Regions from separate parts of the Streptomyces asoensis genome, predicted to be linked through region 3. Evidence: riboswitches for the same ligand, from Rfam matches in the RefSeq annotation. Region 3 holds a riboswitch; each other region holds the start of a gene.

Region 1 (5,211 bases), 2.6 Mb from region 3:
TCTTCGGGTCCGTGCCCTCCGGCACCGACCCGAGCAGCGTCCCGATCGGCCGCCCACCCCTCCTGACCAGCACGAACACCTCGCCGTGCGTGACCGGCGGACTTCCCGGCCCCGGTCTGAGGACACCCCCGTCGTCCAGTTCCAGCTCGGCGACCTGCACCGGCTCGATGTCCAGGAACCTCTGTATCTCCTGCTGTGCACGTGCAGCGCGGTACATGAACCCCCCTTGTCTCACGCCCATCACGCCCATCACGCCCGTCACGCCGGACGGCCGTCACGCCCGGCGCCCGGCGTCGCTCGTCACGATCGGCGCAGTCGGCCCGCGCCCTTCAAGGTCCGTGCGGCCGCCGCGGCGAGCCTCGGCCGGTTGCGCACGAAGTGATGCGCCCGGCGGGACGGCTCACGGCTGAGCCAGTAGAGCGCGGCGCCCACCCCCGGACGCGACCACGCCCCCTCGTACACGGGGAGCTCCCCGGTCTTCAGTGAGTCCTTGTACTCGGCCGCGCCCCGCCCCAGGTCGAGCAGGCCGATGCCCTCGGCGGCGGCCGACTCGGCCATCCGCAGATGCAGCACCAGGCCGGGCGAGAACTTCGCGAACTCCGTTTCGTACGAAGGGAACCAGCAGGCCAGGACGGTCGACGAACGCAGTCCGAAGTGCGCGGCGATCGGTTGGTCACCGGCGTAGAGGACGGAGAGCGTGCCGGAGCACTCCGGCGCGCGGGTCTCGGAGAGCGCGTCCACGAGCCGGGTGATCCACTCCTGCGCGAACCGGTCCCGGCGGCCGGTCCTGCGGTACTGCGCGGACTTCCACGCCATGAGCGTGCGCAGCGCGGCCGGATCGCGTTCGTCGAACACGAACCGCAGCTCCCCGACCTGGCGGCCGAGCCTGCGCTCCTTGGCCAGGGTCGTCTTCAGGAACTTCGGCGACTGGGCGCGCAGCACGGACTCATAGGTGTCGTAACCCTTTTCGACGTCGATGACATAGGAGGCGTACTCCTCGGCCGCGTGCGGGGTGAACAGCCCCTGCTCCGCCTCCAGGTTGTCGAAGGCGAAGCTCGACAGGCCACACGCCCGCATCAGTTCGTCGGCGTTCAGCCCGAGACCCGGGGCCAGCACCGCGCCCTGCGCGTCCGAGACGCCGTACGCGAGTGCCCGGCCCTGTCCGAGCCGGCCCCGCTCGTGGGGCAGGAAGCCGACCGGCTCACGCCCCTCGTACACCACCGCCACCTGCGAGTGTGGCCTCACCAGGCCCACGGCATCGGTGAACTCCGGTTCCATGAAGGGGTTTCGCGGAAGCGTCGACGCGGCACGCAACGCGCGCCACCGCTCCCTCTCCCCCTCGCCGAGGTCCTGCGGCCTCAGCACACGAATGCGCCCACTGCTCAACCTGACCCCCCGATCAAGTCCCCCCTGGACACCTGGACGGTACCGCTCCACCTGGGCGTCGCGGTAGGTAGCGTCGCATGTTGTTGCCAACCGGTGCAGAGGCCTTTAACCGTCCGCTACCCGGCGATGTGCCAGAAAGCCGTTTCATTGAGTCAGTCGGCAGCCAGTCGTGAGCCAGGCGCACAAGGGGAGTTGGCAGAACAGGACAGGACATGGACGTCGTCCGGTTCGCGTCGAACCCGGGAGGCCTGGGATCCGTATTCTCTGATCATGGCCGCACCCATCGCATATGCCGAGCGCACCGCGTACTCCCTCATCGCCACCGACCTGGACGGGACGCTGCTCCGCGGCGACGACACCTTCTCCGACCGGTCGCTCGACGCGCTCGCGCGGGTGGCGGCCGCCGGCGCACGCCACCTGGTGGTGACGGGACGGCCCGCGCCCCGGGTGCGCCCGCTGCTCGACCGGCTGCACAGCAGGGGGCTCGCGGTGTGCGGGCAGGGCGCGCAGTTGTACGACGCCGACGCGGACCGTCTGCTGTGGTCGGTCACCCTGGACCGGGAGCTGGCCGAGACCGCGCTCGGCAAGATCGAGGCGGAGGTCGGGCAGCTGTACGCGGCCGTCGACCAGGACGGTGTCGACGGGCTGACGCTCATCGAGCCGGGCTACCGGATGCCGCACCCGACGCTGCCCGCCCTGCGCGTAGGCCGGCGCGACGACCTGTGGTGCGAGCCGATCAGCAAGGTGCTGCTGCGCCATCCCACGCTGTCCGACGACGAGTTGGCGTCGACGGCCCGCTCGGTGGTCGGCTCGCTGGCCACCGTCACCATGTCGGGGCCGGGCACGGTCGAACTCCAGCCCTGCGGGATCACGAAGGCGACGGGTCTGGCCCTGGCCGCCGAACACCTGGGGCTGCGGCCCGAGGACACCGTCGCCTTCGGGGACATGCCCAACGACATCCCGATGTTCGACTGGGCGGCTCGTGGTGTCGCGATGGCCAACGCCCATCCGGAGCTCAAGGCGGTGGCCGACGAGGTGACGACGTCGAACGAGGACGACGGCGTGGCCGTCGTCCTCGAACGACTGTTTCCGTAACCGGCTACCGGCTACCGGCTACCGGCTGTCGGCTACCGACACCGGCGACCGGCCGGCGGGACGGTCAGTACGCGCCGAACACGTTGTCGATCGAGCCGTAGCGTGCGGCCGCGTAGTTGCAGGCGGCGGTGATGTTCGCGACCGGGTCGTAGGAGTCCCACGACGTGCCGTTGACGTGGTAGGCGCGGAAGGTCGGGTCGATGACCTGGAGCAGTCCCTTGGACGGGATGCCCGCGGCCGCGTTGGAGTCCCAGAGGTTGATGGCGTTGGGGTTGCCGGAGGACTCGCGGATGACGTTGCGGTAGATGCCGTTGTACGTCCCCGGGATGCCGTGCTGGCCCATGACCTGGAGGGAGGCACGGATCCAGCCGTCGAGGTTGTTGGCGTAGCCGAGGCTGGTGGCCGTGGAGACGGTCGGGGTCGCCGCGGAGGCGGTGGTCGCCCCGAGGACGGGGAGAGCGAGCACGGCCGCGCCGGTGGCGGCGACGGCGATCGTGCGGATGAAACGGTTGCGGCGCGGCTGAGCGGCAGCGGGCATGTCGTATTTCCTCTCCGGCGCCTGCGAGGTGAGCTGTCGGGTTCGGGCGGGAGCTGCCCGGTCGCGTCCTGACGGTCGCGGCTTGACCCCAAGCCGTACCGGACTGTCCTGAACGTCTTGTGTGTCCAAGACATCTGGAAAGTCCGTTTCGGCGACTTACCTGGTTCCCCCGCTCCTGCCGAGCGGTATCGATGGGTGTTCGGGCGGCGGCAGGATTCGGCGTTCCGCCCGACAGGCCGGGAACGTATGCGAGAGCACATGTCCGAAACAAGTACCGGATTCACAGATCACCCCTATTGACCTTGGTCTGTGACCTATGGGGTGCTTGATCCTTTGTGGGTGCAAACCTTCAACTTGCTTAAGGGGTGCGGAGAATCGGTGAATGGTGAGGTCGGATCGGATCTCCGTGGGGAGTGAGCCAACTCACCGGCGTTCACAAGAGTGGCGAATCGGGCATTAGGCCCAACTCATTGTTAAAGCACCAGCGATGGACCGTGGAGGGGAATCGCCCGCCGTCGCGCCCGACACGTCGCGGGGGAGGGTGAGGAGATTGCGTGATCGTCGTCACGTGGAGAGGGGGCGGGCGAGCTCGTCGGTCCGACGGGAGCCCCGGTCCGGGACATGAATCCGCGCTTCCCGGAAACTCTCTCCATGTCCGCTCATATGAGCTGATCAAAAACATATCGGGCGTGATCCGATAGCGCCTGGCCTGCGGGGCGCCTCCCGGGCGAGTCCATTCGAGCCCGCGGGACGTGGGGGCTATCGGTGATCGAAACGTGACCGGATACGCTGACTTGAGTGATGGCAGAGACCTATCGACAAACCGCGTAATCGCCAGTAGACACCAGCAGACAGGAGACCCCTCGTGACCGTCGTCGGGCCGTTCGGGCTGAGCGTGCGGGACCAGGCTCTGGAAGCCGATGTCCAGGCCGGATTGGCGGCTGTCGAGGAAGGCTTGCTCGAGGCCACCAAGAGTGCGGTCCCGTTCATCACGGAGGCCGCCCAGCACCTCGTACGCGCGGGCGGGAAGCGGTTCCGTCCGCTGCTCGTGGTGCTCGCGTCGCAGTTCGGGGACCCGTACGCGCCGGGTGTCGTGCCCTCGGCCGTCGTGGTGGAGCTGACCCACCTGGCCACGCTGTACCACGACGACGTGATGGACGAGGCGGCCGTGCGGCGCGGGGTGTCCAGCGCGAACACCCGCTGGGGGAACTCCGTCGCCGTCCTCACGGGTGACTTCCTCTTCGCGCGTGCCTCCCACATCCTGGCCGACCTCGGGCCGGAGGCGGTGCGGGTGCAGGCGGAGGCGTTCGAGCGGCTGGTCACCGGTCAGATCCTGGAGACCGCGGGGCCGACGGACGGGCGGGACCCGGTCGACCACTACCTCGACGTGCTCGGCGGCAAGACGGGCTCGCTGGTGGCGGTGGCCTGCCGGTTCGGGGCGATGATGTCCGGCGCCGACGAGACGGTCGTCGACGTGCTCACGCAGTACGGCGAGCGGCTCGGTGTCGCCTTCCAGCTGGCGGACGACGTCCTGGACATCGCCTCCGACTCGCACGAGTCGGGCAAGACACCGGGGACCGACCTGCGCGAGGGCGTTCCCACGCTGCCCGTGCTGCGGCTGCGGGAGCGGGCGGCGCGGCTGTCGCTGCCCGAGGACATCGCCCTGTGCGAGCTGCTGGACTCCGACCTGACCGACGACGCCCGGCACACCGAGGCGCTGGAGGCGCTCCGGGCCCACCCGGCGCTGGAGCAGGCCCGCCGGGACACCGTGCGGTACGCGAAGGAAGCGCGGTCCGCGCTGGCGCCGCTGCGGGAGTGCGACGCGAAGGCGGCGCTGATGGAACTCTGCGACGCGGTGGTCCACCGGGCGGGCTGACCCCAGGGACCGGACCCCAGGGACCGGACCCCAGGGACCGGACCCCAGGGACCGGACCCCAGGGACCGGACCCCAGGGACCGGACCCCAGGGACCGGACCCCTACGGGTCGGATGCCGCCTCGTCATCTTGGTGTCATACCGCAGGCGTACGTGGAGTTGAGCCCTCGGGCTGACGCTTCCCCGTGGCTGATTTGGTCAGATGGGAACCACGGAAAACACCACTCCTCACCGATTCGGGTGAGAATGGCGGCTCGGGGTGGGGACGTTCAGGCGTGAGATGACCAGCCGCCGCCGACGACGGAGGTAAGGCACACA
Region 2 (5,211 bases), 3.6 Mb from region 3:
CACCGAGGCCCTCGACCTCGTCCGCAGCGGCGCGATCGCGGACGCGAAGACGATCATGCTGCTCCAATGGGCGGCGCTGGACGGCCCGTTCGGGCCGCCCGCGGTCAGCCCACGTTGATCCCGGTGAGGTCGGCCAGCGGCAGCGTGTGCTGGGTCTGGAGGACCTTCGCGCGCAGGTAGCGGACGTTGTGCGGGGTCGTGAAGACGCCCGTCGGGACACGCTCCTGGACGTCGATGCCCAGGTCGCGCAACTGGCCGGCCTTGTCAGGGTTGTTGGACAGCAGGTCCAGGCTCGTGATGCCCAGGGCGCGCAGCATCTGGGCGGCGGCCGTGTAGTCCCGGTCGTCCTCGGGCAGGCCGAGCGCGGCGTTCGCCTCGTAGGTGTCCAGGCCCTGGTCCTGGAGGGCGTACGCGTCGAGCTTGTTGTAGAGGCCGATGCCGCGGCCCTCCTGGCGGAGGTAGAGCAGGACACCGCCGGTGACGGCTATGCGCTCGACCGCCTCGCGCAGTTGCGGCCCGCAGTCGCAGCGGGCGGAGCCGAAGACGTCGCCGGTCAGGCACTCGGAGTGCAGCCGGACCAGGGGGGTGGCCCCGGGCGCCGGCTCGCCGAGGACGACGGCGACGTGCTCCTGGCCGTCGGCGAGTCCGTGGAAGGTGACCAGTTCGGCGTCGACGGAGTAGCCGTCGGGGAAGCGCAGCGGCACCCGGACGCGGGCGCGCGGGGTGGCGGCGGGGGTGTCGGGCATGCGGTCTCCCGGGTCCGGAGGACGGTGACAAGGCGGCGCCGGGCCGCCTTGTGCTTCAGATTTGAAGCAGATCCAACGAGTCGAGACCCTACCCCATGCTTTAAATTTGAAGCAACGGGATTGTGACGCGCGCCTCAGGCGCCCGCGGTGATCAGGTGGTGATCAGGTTCCCGAACAGGGTGACGAGCGGCGGCGCCACGGCAGTTCCTGTGGGGCCGCCTCGTCGCCGTCCTGGAAACCCAGCACGACCTGCGTGAAGATCTCCTCCAGCTGCCCCACCTGCTCGGGAGTGAGCCGGTCGAAGAGGGCGGAGCGGACCGTCTCGACATGGCCGGGCGCCAGGTTCTCCAGGGCCGCCATACCCTCGTCCGTGAGGGCCGCGACGGTCCCGCGTTTGTCCCAGCGGCACTCCTCCCGCCGCAGCAGTCCGTCCTTCTCCAGGCGCGTCACCGCATACGTCAGCCTGCTGCGGGTGATCTTCAGCTGCTCCGCGAGCTCGGTCATCCGCAGCCGCCGCTCCGGTGTCTCGGAGAGGTTGGCGAGGATGGAGTAGTACAGATGAGGCAGGCCGGCCTCCTGCTGGAGCTGCCGGTCGATCGCATCCTCCAGCAGGAGGTAGCCGGCGACGTAGGCGCGCCAGGCGCGCTGCTCCTCAGGGGACAGCCAGCGAGTCGTCATACAGCCAGTGTAGGTTTGTTTCAAACTTGAACCAAGACCCGGGGAGCTGTGTCGATGCCGTACCCGTACGTCCTGCTGTCCGCCGCCGTCTCCCTCGACGGCTACCTGGACGACACCACGCCCGAGCGCCTGCTCCTCTCCAGCCGCGCCGACTTCGACCGCGTCGACGAGGTACGGGCCTCCGTCGACGCCATCCTCATCGGCGCCGGCACGATCCGCGCCGACAACCCCCGGCTCCTCGTGAACTCCCCCGAGCGCCGCGCCGTCCGCGTGGCCGCCGGACTGCCGCCGTACCCCCTCAAGGTCACCGTCAGCGGCTCCGGCGACCTCGACCCGGCGGCGAACTTCTGGCACACGGGCGGCGAGAAGGTCGTGTACACGACGGAGAAGGGCGCCGAGCGGGTCCGCGCGCTCGGCATCGCCGCGGACGCCGTCCCGCTCGGCCCCGAACTGGACTGGCGCCGCCTCCTCGAACACCTCCACGACGTACGCGGCGTACGACGCCTCATGGTCGAGGGCGGCGGAACGATCCACACCCAGCTGCTCCGGCAGGGCCTCGCCGACGAACTCCAGCTGGTCCTCGCCCCGCTGTTCGTGGGCGACCCGGCCGCGCCCCGCCTCTTCGGGCCGGGCGGCTACCAGGGCGGACGCCTGCGCCTGGTGGAGACCAGGCGCATCGAGGACGTCGTCCTGAACCGCTACGAGCCCACCGCCCCCGGCGCCGGACCGCTGCCCGCCGCGGCCGACCGGCACTGGCTGGCCGTCGCCTGCGAACTCGCGGCCGACTGTCCGCCGTCGGAGACCGCCTTCAGCGTCGGCGCGGTGATCGTGGCCGCCGACGGCACGGAGCTGGCACGCGGCCACTCCCGCGAGGCCGGCGACCCGGTCGTGCACGCCGAGGAGGCCGCCCTCGCGAAGCTCGACCCCGCCGACCCCCGGCTGCCCGCGGCCACCGTCTACAGCAGCCTCGAACCGTGCGCCCGCCGCTCCTCCCGGCCCGCCCCCTGCGCCCGCCTCATCCTCGACGCGGGAGTGCGCAGGGTGGTCACGGCCTGGCGCGAGCCGGACACCTTCGTCACGGAGGCGGACGGAACCGGTCTGCTGACGGCTCAGGGCGTCGACGTCCTCGTGCTCCCGGAGTACGAGGAGCGGGCGAAGGAGCCGAACCGCCACCTCCTCTGAGGCCGCCGGGGCCCCGCGAATCAACCGATGTGCTTTCTGCCCCGCTGATGGCGTACAGTTGTGTTCATCGCCGCGGGGTGGAGCAGCTCGGTAGCTCGCTGGGCTCATAACCCAGAGGTCGCAGGTTCAAATCCTGTCCCCGCTACTGATAAACCGAAGGCCGGAATCCGAAAGGGTTCCGGCCTTCGGTGTTTTCGTCGACCACTCCCTCACTCTTGGTGACCGGTCGACCGCCCTGCGCATAACGACTGAGTCACCATCAAAACTCCTGTGACTGAGGAAGCGTTTCCGGGGCATGTCGATCCGTGGTCAACTCGCCCGTTTTTCACCGCTGGTAGCCCAAAAGTCCAGGCCAGAAATGTTGTTGATCAAGAGGAACAGCTTGGAAACCCACCCCCGGGTCTATTAACGTTCGATAACGCAGCGCGGTCGTCCCAGCCGGCACCAGAGTCGGCTCCGTGCGGCACGTGCCGAATCCCGCAAGGGAACCGGGGAACCACCACCATGGGGTGAATCACGCGGAAGCCGTCGTGAACTCGCAGAGTCCACGACCGGTATACGCGCGTAGGAGACCTTCCCGCTCCGAACCCGTCAGCTAACCCGGTAGGCGACGGAAGGAAAGGAGTGCGCCCGCGTGGCGTCCAACCCGCCTGCCCCCGAGGCCCCGTACGCGCCCAGCCAGCGGTCCACAGAGACCTTCGGCTACGGCGACTACCGCACCGACGAGGGACCTTGGGAGGAGTGGAACCCCACCGCGGAGTCCACTCGCCCGGTACGCGGCAAGCACCGCGTCGCCAAGCAGCGCGGCGGCGGATTCGCCCGCAGCTCCACCGTTCTCGGCGTCGGCGTCATAGCCGCCGTCAGCGCCGGTGGCATGGCCAGCGCCAACACCGGCAAGGCCCCGGTCTCCATCTCGATGCCGGACCTGCCCAACGTGGGCTCGCTCATCTCCGACGACGAGCCCGCCCCGGAAGCCGCACCGGCCCTCGCGGGCTTCGGCTCCGAAGCCGCCGTGGACACCGAGGAGAGCGCCGCCGACGCCGGCGAGGCGCTGCGCAGCCGGATCATGGCGCAGGCCGAGTCGCAGCAGTCCCAGGTCGAGGTCAAGGCGCTCGCCGCAGCGGCCAAGGCCGAGGCCGACGCCGCCGCCAAGGCCGAGAAGGAGGCGGAGGCCAAGGCCGCCGCCGCGAAGAAGAAGGCCGCCGAGGAAGCCGCCGCGAAGGCCGAGGCCGCGCGCCTGGCCGAGCTGGCCAAGCAGTACACGCTGCCGACCTCCTCGTACACCATCACCTCGACCTTCGGTCAGGCCGGTTCTCTCTGGTCCTCCGGCTACCACACGGGTCTCGACTTCGCCGCGCCGACGGGCACGCTCATCAAGGCCGTCCACAGCGGCACCATCACCGAGGCCGGCTGGGCCGGTTCCTACGGCTACCGCACCATCCTGACCCTGGACGACGGCACCGAGCTGTGGTTCTGCCACCAGTCGTCGATCAGCGTCAGTGTCGGCCAGAAGGTCGCCACCGGTGATGTGATCGGCCGCGTGGGCGCGACCGGGAACGTCACCGGGGCCCACCTCCACCTCGAGGTCCACCCCGGCGGCAGCGCCGACGGCATCGACCCGGCGGCCTGGCTGCGCGGCAAGGGCCTCAACCCCTGAGCCGTCCCTCCGAGAACCCTGGGTCGTCCCTTCGGACACCCTGAGCCGTTCGTTCGGTCACCCTGATCCATCCCGGCAGCCCTGACGCCCTCCGCGTCAGGGCTGCCGGTCTGTGCTGTCCACATCGCGCTGTTCACATGGCGCTGTTCACATGTTCTTCGCGTCCTGCCCGGAATGGGCGGGCCAGCGGCGCCCGTTGTGATGAAGCATGACTTCTCTTCGCAAGCTCGGCTCCTCCGACCTCGAGGTCTTCCCGCTCTCCCTCGGCGGCAACGTCTTCGGCTGGACCGCCGACGAGACGGCCTCCTTCGCCGTACTCGACGCCTACGCGGCCGCGGGCGGCAACTTCGTCGACACCGCCGACTCCTACACGGCGTGGGTCGAGGGCAACAGCGGTGGTGAGTCCGAGACCATCATCGGCAGGTGGGTGAAGGCCCGGGGCAACCGCGACGACGTCGTGATCGCCACCAAGGTGAGCCAGCACCCCGAGTTCCCCGGCCTGTCCGCCGACAACATCAAGGCCGCCGCCGACGCCTCGCTCCGCCGCCTGGGCACCGACCACATCGACCTCTACTACACGCACTTCGACAAGCCCGAGGTGCCCGTCGAGGAGATCGTCGGCGCGCTCGACGAGCTGGTGCGGGCGGGCAAGGTGCGGCACATCGCCGCCTCCAACATCACGCCCGAGCGTCTCCAGGAGTCCCTGGAGTTCTCCGACCGTGAGGGCCTGGCCCGGTACGTCGCACTCCAGCCCCACTACAACCTGGTCTCCCGCGACACCTACGAGGGCGGCCTCCAGGACCTCGCCGCCCGCTTCGGCCTCGCTGCCGTCCCGTACTTCGCGCTGGCCGCCGGCTTCCTCACCGGCAAGTACCGGCCCGGTACGACCGTGCAGAGCGCCCGCGCCGCCGGCGCCGCCAAGCACCTCGACACGGAGCGGGGCCGGAA
Region 3 (5,211 bases):
ACGCCTACCAGCGCGCGTACGTCGTCCCGGACGCCGAACAGCACCGGCCGGTGCTGTTCAACTCCTGGGAGGCCACCTACTTCGACATCTCCGAGGAGCAGCAGGGCGCGCTCGCCCGGCGGGCCGCCGCGATCGGCGTGGAACTCTTCGTCGTCGACGACGGCTGGTTCGGGGCGCGCACCGGCGACCACGCCGGGCTCGGCGACTGGCGGCCCAACCCCGACCGGTTCCCCAACGGGCTGAAGCCGCTCGCCGACCAGGTGCACGCCCTCGGCATGCAGTTCGGCATCTGGGTCGAACCCGAGATGGTCAACCCGGACAGCGAGCTGTACCGGGCCCACCCCGACTGGGTGCAGTTCCAATCCGGACGAAAGCGGACGGAGTTCCGCAATCAGCTCATGTTGAACCTGGCGCGCGAGGACGTCCAGGAGTACCTCTGGGAGCAGCTCCACGGGCTCCTCTCCAGTGCGCCCGTCGACTATGTGAAGTGGGACTTCAACCGCTGCTTCACCGACGCCGGCTGGCCGGACGACCCCTACCCGCAGCGCCTCTGGGTCGACCACGTCCGGGCCCTGTACGCGCTCCTGGACCGGCTGCGGGCGGCCCACCCCGAAGTCGCCTTCGAGTCCTGCTCCGGCGGTGGCGGGCGCATCGACCTCGGGATCATGAGTCGCACCGACCAGGTGTGGACCTCCGACAACACCGATCCGCTCGACCGGCTCGACATCCAGCACGGCTTCAGCCAGATCCACCCCGCCCGGGTCATGGCGGCCTGGGTCACCGACAGTCCCAACGCCCAGCTCAACGGCCGGGTCAGCTCGCTGCGCTTCCGGTTCGTCAGTGCGATGGCCGGCGTGCTCGGCGTCGGCGGGGACCTCTCCGAGTGGAGCGAGGAGGAGCTCGCCGAGGCGCGTCGGTGGGTGGACCTCTACAAGGAGATCCGGCCCCTCGTGCAGCAGGGCGACCTCTACCGGCTGCGGCCCCCGGCGGGCGGCCTGAGCGCCGTCCAGTATGTGCGCGGTGACGAGAGCGTCGTCCTCGCCTGGCTCCAGGCGCAGCGGTTCGGCGAGCCCGTTCCGGCGCTGCGGCTGCGCGGGCTCGACCCGACAGCATCGTACGAATGCCGCGAAACGGGCGAAGTTCACCGGGGGGCGGTGCTGCTCCACCATGGACTGCGCACCGGACTGCGGGGCGACCTTGATGCGACGGTTATCCGGCTGCGTCGCATCTGAGGTTTCTGTCCGAATTGGATCCTTCGTTCCAACTCGCTCTGGAATAAAGGAACCTGGAGAGCTGTCACGTGAGCAGCGTCATATCCGTGACCGTACGTCGTCCGTCATGTTCACGTAATTCGCATGCTTTTCCAGGGTGCTTGGCGGCAAATGGGCCCCCTGTCTCACGGAGTGTGACCGGGGATTCTCACAGCGGATCAAGAGAAAGGCGTTAACAGCGCAACCTCTGCTTGTCCCTGTGCGTCCTGGTCGCTTACGTTCCACACCAATCCGGACGGACGCCGAATCCTGCCACCGCCCGGAATCCGCACACTCACCCGTATCTGGCAGGAGCGGGGGACCCACAGGTACAACCGCCTGTTCCGGTCTCCGGAACAGGCTTTGGGGTAAAGCCGCGCCTCGGCGCGGCCGGGCATCTCCAGCCCGCACCCGACAGCTCACCTCGCAGGCGCCGGAGAGGAATTCGCCATGCCCGCGAAGGGTAAGCACCGCCGTCCGAAGGCCCACCGCTTCACTCGTTCCATAGCCGTCGCCGGAACGGGCGGCGCCGCGCTCGCCCTTCCGCTCATAGGTGCCGCCGGCGCTCACGCGGCCCCCGCGCAGTCCGTCGCACAGTCGGCTTCCCAGGCCGTTCCGGAAAAGGCCGTGCAGTCCGTCCCGGTGGCGCAGAAGACGGCCACCGCCACGACGGCCAAGACGTACACCGTGCAGTCCGGCGACTACCTGTCGAAGATCGCCGACGAGCAGAACGTCAACGGCGGCTGGCAGAAGCTGTACCAGGACAACCGCCAGGCCGTCGGCAGCGACCCGTCGCTGATCCACCCCGGACTGAAGCTCTCGATCGGCAAGAAGGCCGCGACCGGCAGCACCGGTTCGTCGTTCGGTTCCTCCTCGTCCTCCTCGTCGAAGTCGAAGGCGTCCGGAGCCAAGTCGTCGTCCCCTTCGTCCTCTTCATCCTCGTCGTCCGGTTCGTCCTCCTCGAAGGCGGTCACCCAGGCCGCCGAGAGCGGCACCGGTACCTCCGGCGGTTACACGCTGCCGGTGGCGGGCGCCACCGTCGGCACCGCGTACCACACGGCCGGCAGCATGTGGTCCAGCGGCTACCACACCGGTACCGACTTCGTCGTCCCGACCGGCACCTCCCTCAAGGCCGTGGGCGCGGGCACCGTCGTCTCCGCGGGCTGGGGCGGCGCGTACGGCAACCAGGTCGTCATCAAGCTCGCCGACGGCTACTACGCCCAGTACGCCCACCTGTCCCAGCTCTCCGTCTCGGCCGGCCAGACCGTGACCGCGGGCCAGCAGCTCGGGCTCTCCGGTGCGACCGGCAATGTGACCGGCCCGCACCTGCACTTCGAGATCCGCACCACGCCGGACTACGGCTCCGACGTGGACCCGATCGCCTACCTCCGCTCGCACGGCGTCTCTGTCGGCTGACCCCCTCCGACTCCGACGACCTCCCGCCTGACACGCGGCCGAAGGCCGGACCCCGATCCCCGGGTCCGGCCTTCGGCATGTCCGGGGGGAGCCGGTGGGCCGGTGGGTCGGTGAGTACGGCGAGCCGGTGTTGGAGTTTGCGCGTTCATGATCGTTCTATTGCGTTCTTGTGGCAGCCCTTCTTGTCCCATCGACAGGCGGGACAGAGTGGGGACACAGTGATCTCCGTCAGTGAGCAAGCGCTTTCTATCGCTCCTCGGAGGTCCTGTGTCCGGCGTCGACCGACGCACCGTCATCAAGGGCGCCGCCGCCGCGGCCGCCGCCGCCCCGTTCTCCTGGGCCCTGTCCCGCACCGCCGCTGCGGCCGACGGCGCCGCCGCCGACACCGAGCTGCACTGGCTGGAAGGCGCCGCGCCCGACGTCCACGCCGGTGCCACCTGGGGCGTGCCGTGGGCGCGCGGCGCCTACCGCCCCGAGCAGAAGTTCAGGCTCGCCACGGCCGACGGCGACGACATCCCCGTCCAGAGCTGGGCCACCGCGTACTGGCCCGACGGCTCGGTGAAGTGGACCGGGCACGCCGTCGCGCCGGGCACGCCGAAGGCCGACCGGTTCGTGCTGGGCGCGGGCACGCCGGCCGCCCCCGCCCAGCGGGTGACCGTCACCCGCGGCAGCGGCGGCCGGGTCGAGGTGTCGACCGGAGCGATCACGGCGGTCTTCGCCGCCAAGGGTTCCGACACCGTCGTGCGCGCTGTCAGGCGCGGGTCGACCGAGATCGCCCGCGACGGGCGGCTGGTCGCGCTGCGCCAGGAGTCCGTGCGCGAGGGTGCGGAGGTGCAGAGCTTCGCGGGCCGGGTGGAGAAGGTCGAGGTCGAGCAGGACGGCCCCGTGCGCGCCGTGATCCGGGTCGAGGGCCGGCACCGGCACGGCGGCCGCGGCTGGCTGCCCTTCGTGCTGCGCTTCGCCTTCTTCGCCGGCGCCGAATCCTTCCGCCTGGTGCACACCTTCGTCTGGGACGGCACCCAGGAACCAGGCTCCGACCAGGGGGACTTCCTGCGCGGCCTCGGCGTCCGGTTCACCGTGCCGCTGACCGACCGGCCCTACGACCGGCATGTGCGGTTCGCCGACTCCGGCGGCGGGCTGTTCGCCGAAGCCGTGCAGGGCATCACCGGACTGCGCCGCGACCCGGGCGCCGCGGTGCGCGCCGCGCAGATCGCCGGCGAACGGCTGCCCGACACCACCACCTGGGACACCCGGGTCGCCGACCGGCTGGCGTACCTCCCGCAGTGGGGCGACTTCACCCTCACCCAGCCGACCGCCGACGGGTACCTCGTCCGCAAGCGCACCAAGGCCGGTCACGGCTGGATCCAGGCGGCGGCGGGCGGGCGCGCCGGCGGCTTCGGCTACGTCGGCGGAGCGAGCGGCGGACTCTCCTTCGGCCTCAGGGACTTCTGGCAGCGCCACCCCACCCAGCTGGACGTGCGCGGGGCCGCGACCGCCGCCGCCGAGGTCACCCTGTGGCTCTACGCGCCCGAAGCCCAGCCCCTCGACCTGCGCTTCTACCACGACGGCCTCGGCCAGGACACGTACGACAAGCAGTCCGACGGCGGCCTGGAGATCACCTACGAGGACTACGAACCCGGCTTCGGAACGCCGTACGGTATCGCCCGCACCAGCGAACTCACCTTCTGGGCCCTGGAGAAGACCCCGACGGCCGCCCGCCTGGCCGCCCAGGCCGCGGCGGTGGCCGCCCCGCCGCTGCTCACCGCGGCGCCCGAACGCCTCCACGCCGCGGGTGTCTTCGGGGACTGGGCGCCCGTCGACCGCTCGTCCAAGGCCCGCGCGGTCGTCGAGGACCGCCTCGACGACCTCTTCGCCTACTACCGCGACCAGCGCGAGGACCGCCGCTGGTACGGCTTCCTGGACTACGGCGACGTCCAGCACACCTACGACAACGACCGGCACGTCTGGCGCTACGACGTCGGCGGATACGCCTGGGACAACTCGGAGCTGGGGACCGACCTCTGGCTCTGGTACCACTTCCTGCGCACCGGCTCGGCGGAGGTCTTCCGGTTCGCGGAGGCGATGACCCGGCACACCGGCGAGGTCGACGTCTACCACCTGGGCGAGTGGGCGGGCCTCGGCACCCGCCACGGCGTGCAGCACTACGCCGACAGTGCCAAACAGGTCCGCATCTCCACGGCCGCCAACCGCCGCTTCTACTACTACCTCACCGCCGACGAGCGCACCGGCGACCTGCTGCGCGAACTCGTCGACGTGGAGCTGACGTTCCTCGAGGTGGACCCGCAGCGCAAGGTCCGCACCGACGGCTACACGCCCGGCGACCGGCACGCGCTGTCGGTCGGGTTCGGCACCGACTGGGGCGGTCTTTCGGCGGCGTGGCTCACCGAATGGGAGCGGCGGGGCCCGAACGCCGAGAAGGCCAGGGCCAAACTGGTCAACTCGCTGCGGACGATCGCGGCCCAGCCCAACGGCTTCTTCACGGGCACCGGTCTTCTCGACGCGGACACCGGCAAGTTCGCCGTCA
Region 4 (5,211 bases), 4.2 Mb from region 3:
CGTCGCCGACGATCTGGACCTTGTCGCCCAGCTTGTCGGTGATGACCTTCCAGCCGGCCCAGTCGTCCTCGTACAGCGGGTCCTCGATGGAGACGAGCGGGTACGCGGAGACGAGCTCCTCGTAGTACTCGGTCATCTCGGCGGCCGAGCGGGACTTGCCCTCGAACTCGTACTTGCCGTCCTTGTAGAACTCGGACGCGGCGACGTCGAGCGCGAGCGCGATCTGCTCACCGGGGACGTAACCGGCCTGCTGGATGGCCTCGATGATGAGGTCGAGCGCGGCGCGGTTGGACTCCAGGTTCGGGGCGAAGCCGCCCTCGTCGCCGAGGCCGGTGGACAGGCCCTTGGTCTTCAGCACCTTCTTGAGGGTGTGGTAGACCTCAGCACCCCAGCGCAGGGCCTCGGAGAAGGACTCCGCGCCGATCGGGGCGATCATGAACTCCTGGATGTCCACGTTGGAGTCGGCGTGCGAGCCGCCGTTCAGGATGTTCATCATCGGCACCGGCAGCAGGTGCGCGTTGGGGCCGCCCAGGTAGCGGAACAGCGGCAGGTCGCTGGCCTCGGAGGCGGCGTGGGCGACGGCGAGCGAGACGCCGAGGATGGCGTTGGCGCCGAGCGAGCCCTTGTTGTCGGTGGCGTCCAGGTCGAACATGGCCTGGTCGATCAGGCGCTGCTCGGTGGCGTCGTAGCCGACGAGCTCCGGGCCGATCTGCTCGATGACGGCGAGGACGGCCTTCTCGACACCCTTGCCGAGGTAGCGGTTGGGGTCACCGTCGCGGAGCTCGATGGCCTCGAAGGCACCGGTGGAGGCGCCGGACGGAACGGCGGCACGACCCGTGCTGCCGTCGTCGAGGCCGACCTCGACCTCGACCGTGGGGTTGCCTCGGGAGTCCAGGATTTCCCGGGCTACGACGACGTCGATGGACGGCACGAGCATCTCCTTCTTGGGATGTGACGCTGGTTGTGCGGGGCCCAGGGGCCTTGATGAGCCCTTGCTGAGCCTTGCGACTAGAGCCTAACCGCCCCGGGGCCGTCGGCAGCCGACCGACCGTCCCGTGGACAGACAGACGGTACCTATTGTTTCCGCCCGGAACAAAGGGGGTGGCCGAGAAAAGCCGACAGGAAGTGACGAACGGGCAAAGAGAAACCCCGCTCCGGTGCGTACGGGGGAACACGCACCGGAGCGGGGAGCCCGTGGGGACGGGGGGACCCTCACGAGGTCTTCAGTGTGCCGACCTCGGATGTGAGGGCGCTGTGGCTTCTCTGGGGGCCAGGTGTCACTTCACGTGGGGTGTCACTTCAGGCACGGTGTCACTTCAGGTGCAGCTGCTGGCCCGGGTAGATGAGGTCGGCGTCGTCGACGATGTCCTTGTTCAGCTCGAACAGCTTCGCCCAGCCACCCTTGACCTTGTGCTTCTCGGCGATGGAGCTGAGGGTGTCGCCCTTGACGACCTTGTACTCGCCGTCGCCCTTCTTGACCTTCTTGCCGGTCGGGGTGGTGACCGTCTTGGAGGCGGCCGGGCGGTCGGTCGAGCGGGAGGCGCTCTGCTCCTCGGTCGAGCGGCTGCTGGTGCTGCCGCTGTTCGACGAGCCGGCGGAACCGGAGGAGCTGGACGAGCCGGAGCTCGAGGAGTCGGCGCTCGAGCCGTTGTAGGCGGCGCCCGACAGGCCGGTACCACAGACCGGCCAGGCACCCTTGCCCTGACCTGCGAGGACCTTCTCGCCGATGGCTATCTGCTGGGACTTGGAGGCCTGGTTGGCCTGCGAGGCGTAGGCCGTGCCGCCGTACGCGGCCCAGGTGGACGCGGAGAACTGGAGGCCGCCGTAGTAGCCGTTGCCGGTGTTGATGGACCAGTTGCCGCCGGACTCGCACTGGGCGACCGCGTCCCACTCGGAGGCGGTGGCGGCGGAGGCGTTGCCGGCCGCCATCAGCGGGGCGGCGATGGCGACGCCGGTGACGCCGGCGAGCGTGGCGACCCGGGTCGCCTTGGAGGGACGGCGGTGCTTGCCCTTACCGGAAAACAGCATGGTGGATCCCCTCACCGACGCCTGCGAGGTGAGCTGTCGGGTTCGGGCCGTGTGAGTTGCCCGGCCACTCCTCGTCCGCCGGAGCGCTGCTCCGTGGGAGGTGTGGCTTCACCCCTAGCCGTTCCGGTCAACCGACCGGCGCGGCACTTACCTTGGGTCCCCCGCTCCTGCCTACGGCGCTTGACGCGACGACTGTTCCCGGTTCGTCGCTGGCAGGATTCGGCGTTGCGACGGCCGGGGCTCGGGTTGCCGAGCGGCCTCGACCGTAGACACGCGATCGGGGGAATTTCAAAGACGATCAGGGCTTCTGAGACTCATCCCACACTTTCACCAAACCGGACATTCGGCGCGAAGCGTGACGTGAACTCCCGCTGTTTTTCTTGGGCTTTGCGCCCTATTCCACCCCTGTGTCGAGGGTCTGACCGGCGGCGATGTTGCTCGGGTCGACGCCGATGAGGTCCCTGTTCTCGTCGTAGAGGGCACGCCATCCACCGTCGAGACCAAGGGAGTCGGCGATGGACGCGAGAGAGTCGCCCTCCTGGACGACATAGGTGGCCGCGGCATGCCGACCGGCGGAGGCGGCGGTGGTGCCGTCCACGCCGGCGTCGGTCGCGCTCTTGGTCGCGGCCTCGTCGGCGGTGGCACCGCGGTGCTTGCCCGAGCCGAGGGAGCCGGTGTCGACAAGGCTCCAAGAACCTTCATCCTGGACGTATTTGTCCGAGTCGTCCGTCCCCGGGGTCGCCGTGGGCGAGCCGTCGCCCGTCGAGCCGTCACCCTGGCCGCCGGAACCGCCGGACGTTCCGGAGTCATCCGTGGCGGAGGAAGAGGACGAAGGGGAGGAAGCGGACGCCGAGGGAGAACTGGAGGAATCAGCGGACGAGTCGGACGAGTCGGTCGAGGAGTCGTCGCCGGTCGAGGAGCCCGAGGATCCGGACAACCCCCGGGACAGGTCGGACAATCCGGAAGACCCAGATGAGTCGGACGAGTCGGACGAGTCGTCCGCCACGCCGGTGTCCACGCTCAGCGCGCCGTTCTCCTGGGTGAGCCCGGAGGTCAGCCCGCAGGTGCCCCACGCGCCGATCCCCTCGGCCGCGAGCACCTTCTGCGCCACGGCGATCTGCTGGCTGCGGCTGGCCAGGTCGGGACTGGTCGCGTAGTCGAGGCCGCCGTGCGCCACCCAGTCCTTCTGGGTGAGGCTCAGACCGCCGTACTCGCCACCACCCTCGTCGGCGCTCCACGAGCCGCCGGTCTCGCACTGCGCCACCTTGTCCCACACCGTGCCGTCGGCCGCGCTCGCGCCGGAGGCGGCGAGCAGCGGGATGGCGATGGCGGAGCCCGTCACTCCGGCCGCGACAAGGAGGGCCGGGGCCTGGCGGGGGCGACGGTGACGACCGTTCCCGGAGAGCATGCGAGGGGCCTTTCTCTGGACAGCACTGACCGGCGCGGCGGGTGAAACCGAAGCGTCGCGCTGACGAGTGAACGTATCGGCAGACGATCACTTGTCACAAGTTAATGCCGCGCAGATCACGTGAAGATCACAGACTTGAGTGTTGGTCACCTTTGCTCCGCCGAACGGTCACACTCCGGCTGACATTCGGTCAGACACGGACCGGTTATGAGCCGGAATGCACCGGGGTGAACTCGACCGGCAGAGTCCGCAGTCCGCGCATGATGAGCCCACCCCGCCACCTCAACTCGGCCGGATCCGCGGCCAGTCGGAGGTCGGGCAGGCGGGTGAGCAGCGTGGCCAGCGCGGTCTGGCCCTCCAGCCGGGCCAGCGGGGCGCCCAGGCAGTAGTGGATGCCGTGGCCGTAGCCGAGGTGCTGGTTGTCGCGGCGGGACAGGTCGAGGGTGTCGGGGTCCGAGAAACGCGCCGGGTCACGGTCGGCGGCCGCCAGCACCACGAGCACGGGGTCGCCGGGCGCGATGCCCTGCCCTCCGATGCTCAGCGGCTCGGTCGCGAACCGCCAGGTGGCGAGTTCCACGGGGCCGTCGTAGCGCAGGAGTTCCTCGACGCCCGTCTCGAGGAGGCCGCGGTCGCCGTCGTCCTCGGTGAGCGACCGCTGGAGGCGTTCGCGCTGCTCGGGATGGGTGAGGAGGGCGTATGTGCCGTTGCCGATGAGATTGACGGTCGTCTCGAAGCCGGCGAACAGCAGGATGAAGGCCATGGCGGCGGCCTCGTTCTCGGTGAGGTGCTCGCCGTGGTCCGAGGCACGGATCAGACCGGAGATGAGGTCCTCACCGGGAGCCGGGTCGGCGGGGAGCTCCGCGCGCTTGCGGTGGATGAGCTCCAGCAGATAACCGCGCATCTTCTTCACCGACCGCGCGACACCGCCCCGCGGGCCCCCGCCGTGCCGGATCATCATCCCCGCCCAGTCGCGGAAGTCGTCCTGGTCCTCACGGGGGACGCCCAGGAGGTCGCAGATCGCGTAGATGGGGAGAGGGAAGGCGAAGTCGTGGATGAGGTCGGCCCGGCCCTCGGCGGCGAACCGGTCGATGAGCTGATCCGTCAGCTCCTGGACGCGGGGCGCGAACTCGGCGACCCGGCGGGGCGTGAAGGCCTTGCTGACGAGCCGTCGCAGCCGGGTGTGGTCCGGCGGGTCGATGTTGAGCAGATGCGTCATCAGCTCGGCCTTGCGCTCACCGGGGATGCCGGTCTTGCCCTTGGCGTGCGCCGGTTCGTCGTGGTGCGCCGGGTTCTTGGAGAGCCGCTGGTCGGCGAGGGCCTGTTTGGCGTCGGCGTACCGGGTGACCAGCCAGGCCTCGACACCACTGGGCAGGACGGTGCGGTGCACGGGCGCGTGCTCGCGCAGCCAGGCGTAGGCGGGGTAGGGGTCGGTCGCGAACTCCCAGGTGAAGAGTTCGGGAGCGGTGCGGTCCGGGTTGTCTGTGTCGGGCTGCTCGGTCACTCCCTGACCGTATCCGGGCGGGCTGCGCGTGCCTGGCGGAGGGCGGCGAGGACACGGGCGGCCACAGCCTCGCTGTCGCCTCCCTGGACAGCCACCGTCAGCCAGTGCTCGGCACGGCCGACGAGGAGGAGTCCGAGATCCAGCTGGGCGCCGACATGGCCGGCCTCCGCCGCCATCTCCAGATAGCGGATCGCTTCGGCGTACTCACCTTGCTCTGCGAGGTAGTTCGCCAGGAAGTGAGCCGAACGCCTGTTCCGGTTCGCGAGCTTTCCGT

Evidence for each region. A riboswitch is a leader RNA that binds a small molecule or an ion and turns the genes downstream of it on or off. The one in region 3 is predicted to bind cyclic di-AMP.
Region 1: linked by a shared signal. The riboswitch ahead of G9272_RS26455 (transglycosylase SLT domain-containing protein) and the one ahead of G9272_RS37825 (LysM peptidoglycan-binding domain-containing M23 family metallopeptidase) in region 3 are both predicted to bind cyclic di-AMP.
Region 2: linked by a shared signal. The riboswitch ahead of G9272_RS21595 (M23 family metallopeptidase) and the one ahead of G9272_RS37825 (LysM peptidoglycan-binding domain-containing M23 family metallopeptidase) in region 3 are both predicted to bind cyclic di-AMP.
Region 4: linked by a shared signal. The riboswitch ahead of G9272_RS19115 (transglycosylase family protein) and the one ahead of G9272_RS37825 (LysM peptidoglycan-binding domain-containing M23 family metallopeptidase) in region 3 are both predicted to bind cyclic di-AMP.

The regions. Positions count from the first base shown of each region.
Region 1 covers NZ_CP049838.1:5,902,014-5,907,224, forward strand. Annotated here, with positions in the region: gene G9272_RS26440 (glycosyltransferase) at 1-217, opposite strand, end outside; gene G9272_RS26445 (GNAT family N-acetyltransferase) at 301-1,365, opposite strand; gene G9272_RS26450 (HAD family hydrolase) at 1,657-2,481, shown strand; gene G9272_RS26455 (transglycosylase SLT domain-containing protein) at 2,546-3,019, opposite strand; cyclic di-AMP (ydaO/yuaA leader) riboswitch at 3,023-3,251, opposite strand; gene G9272_RS26460 (polyprenyl synthetase family protein) at 3,885-4,895, shown strand; gene G9272_RS26465 (LolA family protein) at 5,211-5,211, shown strand, end outside.
Region 2 covers NZ_CP049838.1:4,845,694-4,850,904, reverse strand. Annotated here, with positions in the region: gene G9272_RS21620 (NUDIX domain-containing protein) at 1-118, shown strand, start outside; gene G9272_RS21615 (GTP cyclohydrolase II) at 105-746, opposite strand; gene G9272_RS21610 (MarR family winged helix-turn-helix transcriptional regulator) at 909-1,424, opposite strand; gene G9272_RS21605 (dihydrofolate reductase family protein) at 1,479-2,606, shown strand; tRNA gene G9272_RS21600 (tRNA-Met) at 2,678-2,751, shown strand; cyclic di-AMP (ydaO/yuaA leader) riboswitch at 3,065-3,231, shown strand; gene G9272_RS21595 (M23 family metallopeptidase) at 3,241-4,263, shown strand; gene G9272_RS21590 (aldo/keto reductase) at 4,472-5,211, shown strand, end outside.
Region 3 covers NZ_CP049838.1:8,477,208-8,482,418, forward strand. Annotated here, with positions in the region: gene G9272_RS37820 (alpha-galactosidase) at 1-1,232, shown strand, start outside; cyclic di-AMP (ydaO/yuaA leader) riboswitch at 1,537-1,696, shown strand; gene G9272_RS37825 (LysM peptidoglycan-binding domain-containing M23 family metallopeptidase) at 1,701-2,666, shown strand; gene G9272_RS37830 (Tat pathway signal sequence domain protein) at 2,934-5,211, shown strand, end outside.
Region 4 covers NZ_CP049838.1:4,303,487-4,308,697, forward strand. Annotated here, with positions in the region: gene eno (phosphopyruvate hydratase) at 1-937, opposite strand, end outside; gene G9272_RS19115 (transglycosylase family protein) at 1,312-2,028, opposite strand; cyclic di-AMP (ydaO/yuaA leader) riboswitch at 2,032-2,217, opposite strand; gene G9272_RS19120 (transglycosylase family protein) at 2,423-3,436, opposite strand; gene G9272_RS19125 (cytochrome P450 family protein) at 3,642-4,937, opposite strand; gene G9272_RS19130 (hypothetical protein) at 4,934-5,211, opposite strand, start outside.